DNA from 2 places in the Blautia sp. DFI.9.10 genome. Region 1 is predicted to be linked to the other one. Evidence: riboswitches for the same ligand, from Rfam matches in the RefSeq annotation. Region 1 holds a riboswitch; the other holds the start of a gene.

Region 1 (2,205 bases):
ACCTTCTGTACGATCTGGTTCAGTTTGTCCTCGATGGAGCCTTCCAGTTCATAAGCATATGTGAAATCATTCGGCTCTTCAACAAGACGGATCACTTCCTCAGCAAGCTTGATTCCGCCTTCGCCACCTTTTGCCCATACCTCGGAAAGTGCTACGTTTACGCCAAGCTCCTTGCATTTTGCTTCCACAAAATCAAGCTCTGCCTTGGTATCGGTCGGGAATGCGTTAATAGCTACCACACATGGAAGCTTGTATACATTTTTGATATTGCTTACATGCTTCAGAAGGTTCGGGATACCCTTTTCAAGAGCCTCAAGGTTCTCATTGTTAAGATCTGCTTTTGCAACGCCACCATTATATTTCAGAGCACGTACGGTTGCTACGATAACAACGGCACTTGGTGTAAGACCTGCCATACGGCACTTGATATCCAGGAATTTCTCAGCTCCAAGATCAGCACCGAATCCAGCCTCTGTGATGGCATAATCAGCAAGCTTCATAGCCATCTTTGTAGCGGTTACGGAGTTACATCCGTGAGCGATATTTGCGAATGGTCCGCCATGAACGATCGCCGGAACATGCTCCAGTGTCTGAACAAGGTTTGGTTTCAGGGCATCCTTCAGAAGTGCTGTCATAGCACCCTCTGCGTGGAGGTCTCCTGCTGTTACCGGTTTCTGCTCAGCAACCTTACCGTAAGTATATCCGATGATGATTCTGGAAAGTCTCTCTTTCAGATCTTTGATATCACTTGCCAGACAGAGAACTGCCATAATCTCAGATGCTACAGTGATGTCATATCCGTCTTCACGCGGCATACCGTTTGTTCTTCCGCCAAGTCCGTCTACTACATTACGAAGCTGACGGTCGTTCATGTCCACGCATCGTCTCCAGGTGATCTTTCTCGGGTCGATGTTCAGTTCATTACCCTGGAAAATATGGTTGTCGATCATTGCTGCAAGAAGGTTGTTTGCCGCACCGATTGCATGGAAATCACCGGTAAAATGAAGGTTGATATCCTCCATCGGAACTACCTGTGCATAGCCGCCGCCTGCCGCACCACCTTTGACACCAAATACCGGTCCCAGGGATGGCTCACGAAGAGCTACCATAACATTTTTTCCAAGTCTCTGCATTCCATCTGCAAGACCTACGGTTGTCGTAGTTTTTCCCTCACCTGCCGGTGTCGGGTTGATGGCTGTTACCAGGATCAGCTTTCCGTCTTTTTTGTCTGTTTCTTTCAGAAGATTATAGTCGATCTTTGCTTTGTATTTACCATACTGCTCCAGATATTTGTCATCAATACCTGCTTTCTCTGCAATCTTGGTAATTGGCTCCATTGTGCACTCCTGTGCAATCTCGATGTCACTTTTAAATCCCATAATGTTCTCCTTTCTCCGCTGCAACCGTCTGCATCTTTTATCCCATAAAAAAGAGCAGTATCTGAAGTTTTTCAAATACTGCCCAGACGGTCGACTCATCGAATCTCCGGCTCCCTCGTGGTTATCCCACAACTCCGTCAGTCACCGAAGACTTTATTAATTTGATGATTGAATACTAACATATTTATTAGTACTTGTCAAGAAATTATCAAATTATTTTTTCACTTTTAAAGTGAGCTAAGTCTAATTTTCTGAATCATTTCCGTTCTATGTATTAGTTTTCTCTCCAACATTCGTACATATCTTTTTTCATCAAATCCTCTGTTATTTAATCGTATCTTGTACTGGTCATCCGTTAATGCGACTGTCCAGACGCCATAAACATATTACCACACTTATGAAATCAAATCTGCAAATCCTGTAGATACCAGGAATAATATCAGCATTACAACCGGCACTACATAACGGATCATAAAGCGATATAACCCTGCCCGTTTGAAGTGTTCCCCATTTCGTTCCACTTCTCCTATGATCCAGTCAGGGCCGATCACCCAGCCGATCAGAATGCTTGTCAAAAGTGAGATAAACGGCATCAGAAAACTGTTGCTGATATAATCCATCACATCCAGAAGCTGTCCAACGGAACCATTTGGCAGTTTAAGTTCAAAATACAGTTTGTTATAACCAAGGCAGATCAGTACTGCTGTAACAAGAGAATAAATCCCGACAGCACCACACATTTTCTTACGTGGTTTATGATAAAGTTCCATGCAGTTTGCAACCAGTGTCTCCATGACAGACACGCAGGAAGTCAGTGCCGCAAATC
Region 2 (2,205 bases), on a different contig from region 1:
GGCGGCCCTGCTCAAAGGTGACTCCAAATACCTGTTTGTGCTCCAAAGGTTCTGGAACATAGTTTTCATCGATCTGGATCACATTGTAATTGCCTTTTTTCTTCTGCTTCAGAATTTCAAGAGCCTCCTCTGTATATCCTGGTGCGATCACACCATCAGAAACCTCTCTCTTGATCAGCATTGCGGTATCTTTGTCGCAGACATCAGAAAGAGAAATAAAATCACCAAATGATGACATACGATCTGCACCTCTTGCTCTTGCATACGCACATGCAAGCGGGGAAAAATTCTTCCAGTCCATATCACCTACCCAGTAGATCTTTGCCAGTGTCTCATTCAGCGGAAGTCCGATGGAAGCACCTGCCGGAGATACATGCTTAAATGAAGTTGCTGCCGGAAGTCCGGTTGCTTTCTTAAGGTCACGTACCAGCTGCCAGCCATTAAAGGCATCCAGGAAGTTGATGTATCCTGGTCTTCCGGAGAGTACCTGGATCGGAAGCTCACTTCCATCTGCCATATAGATCTTTGATGGTTTCTGATTTGGGTTACATCCGTATTTTAACTGTAATTCTTTCATGAAAAAGCTCCTCCGTTCTCTGTGATATCCCTATTTTCTTATTTATTCTTGTTTACGATCCTGGATTCATATTTTCCTGTCTCAATGTCAATAAAACGAACAAAGAGAGAAACTTTATTATCCTGGTTCAGGCTCTTCCAGAGGAGATCCGTAAACTCATCAATATCGCTTGGGATCTCTACCAGCTTCGGCTCTCCCTCGAAACTTGGAAGTGGATTTCCATCGCATTTATAAGTATGGATAAAACGTCCCTGTCCTGCCGCCGCATTCTCATAGGCAAATGTATAACGAAGACAGGAATCCGGATTTCCGTTATTGCTCTTTAAAATAGACATCGCATAATTGAATTTACCGTCTTCAACATGAAGAACACCTGAAATACGAGGTGTATAGTTCGGCGCATCCGGCTCAAACTCTCTGCTGCGGAGAGACTGTTCAAAGGTGAGCTGTCTGTCCATTCCCTCATAGATCGTATCTGTCTGATCACCGTTTGTTACGATGGTCTTATTTCCAAGGACACGTACCGGTGCATAAATGATCAGGCTCGGGTCTGTAAGCTTGGACGGATCAAAAGCCTGTGTACGGATTCCTTCCCCATCCTCAACAAAAATACGGTTTCTGCTGTTCTCGCTTCTTCCCATAATAAAATATGCAGTAACTGCATGTTTCCCGTCAGCGGAACGTCCGATCACAATTCCTCTTCCCGGATAGGAATTTTCTTTCAGTTCTTTTTCAAGTGAAAATGTCGTCATTTTTCACAGTCCTCCTTGTCTAATGTAAGGCCCGGGGCTTATCCCAGGATATGAACGGTAACAAAAAACCGCCTGGACACCCCTTATCAGGCTGCCCAGGCGGTCGGCTTCTCACTTCACTGCACTCCCTGTAGGTAATCCTACTTTCCGCCAGTCATGCAGCTTCTGCTGTTATACTACAATACTTCTTCTTAATTTTCAAGCCCCTATTTTCAGAAATTATTTTTCCAGACTTCTTGTTGCTCACAAAATAAACAATAACACTTTATTTCCCCTGTAATGCATAATCTGTCTGGATCTGTGCTGCAATGTCTGATTTCATCTGGATCCATGCATCGGGATTTTCCACGTAATACTTCGGACAGTCTTTACCTGTGACATCATAATGACGGATCACCTGATCCGAAGTCAGTCCAAAGCGTGTACAAAGCCACGCTGTCAGCTTTACCGCCGAATCATAGGTTGCTGTATTAAACTGCCCTGTTTCATCCGGATGGCAGCATTCAATGGATATGGTATCTACATTTCTGGAATTTGTGGCATAGGATATTTCTGAAGTGGGAATACATTGTACCACTTCTCCCTCCAAACCTATCACAAAATGACTGCTGACTTTGTTGTCCTGCGTTGTCGCAAGATTTTCAAAATAATTCCGGTTGGATATGGCAGTAGATCCCGGATTGGCCGTATAATGAATGGCTATATAATTTACCTGTTCGATAGAAATCTGTGGTCTGGAATAGGAATTCGGTGTCAGAAGCTCCACATCAATAAAAGGTGCTCCTTCTGCCTGCCATTGTTCCGGTCCGCCATTTCCGCTGGCATTCCCGGATATTTCTTCCTGTCCGGACTGAGTTTCACTCTGTTCCATGCGCA

The links. Region 1 has a riboswitch for ZMP and ZTP ahead of NE671_RS14810 (formate--tetrahydrofolate ligase). Riboswitches for the same ligand answer to the same signal wherever they lie in the genome.
Region 2: it holds a riboswitch for ZMP and ZTP, as region 1 does, so the genes downstream of both, NE671_RS14335 (IMP cyclohydrolase) here and NE671_RS14810 (formate--tetrahydrofolate ligase) in region 1, are expected to answer to the same signal.

Annotation. Positions count from the first base shown of each region.
Region 1 is NZ_JANGAA010000033.1:6,528-8,732, reverse strand. Features, by position in the region: gene NE671_RS14810 (formate--tetrahydrofolate ligase) at 1-1,379, opposite strand, end outside; ZMP/ZTP riboswitch at 1,453-1,534, opposite strand; gene NE671_RS14805 (sodium-dependent transporter) at 1,775-2,205, opposite strand, start outside.
Region 2 is NZ_JANGAA010000029.1:30,205-32,409, reverse strand. Features, by position in the region: gene NE671_RS14340 (phosphoribosylaminoimidazolecarboxamide formyltransferase) at 1-577, opposite strand, end outside; gene NE671_RS14335 (IMP cyclohydrolase) at 616-1,329, opposite strand; ZMP/ZTP riboswitch at 1,416-1,497, opposite strand; gene NE671_RS14330 (peptidoglycan recognition protein family protein) at 1,595-2,205, opposite strand, start outside.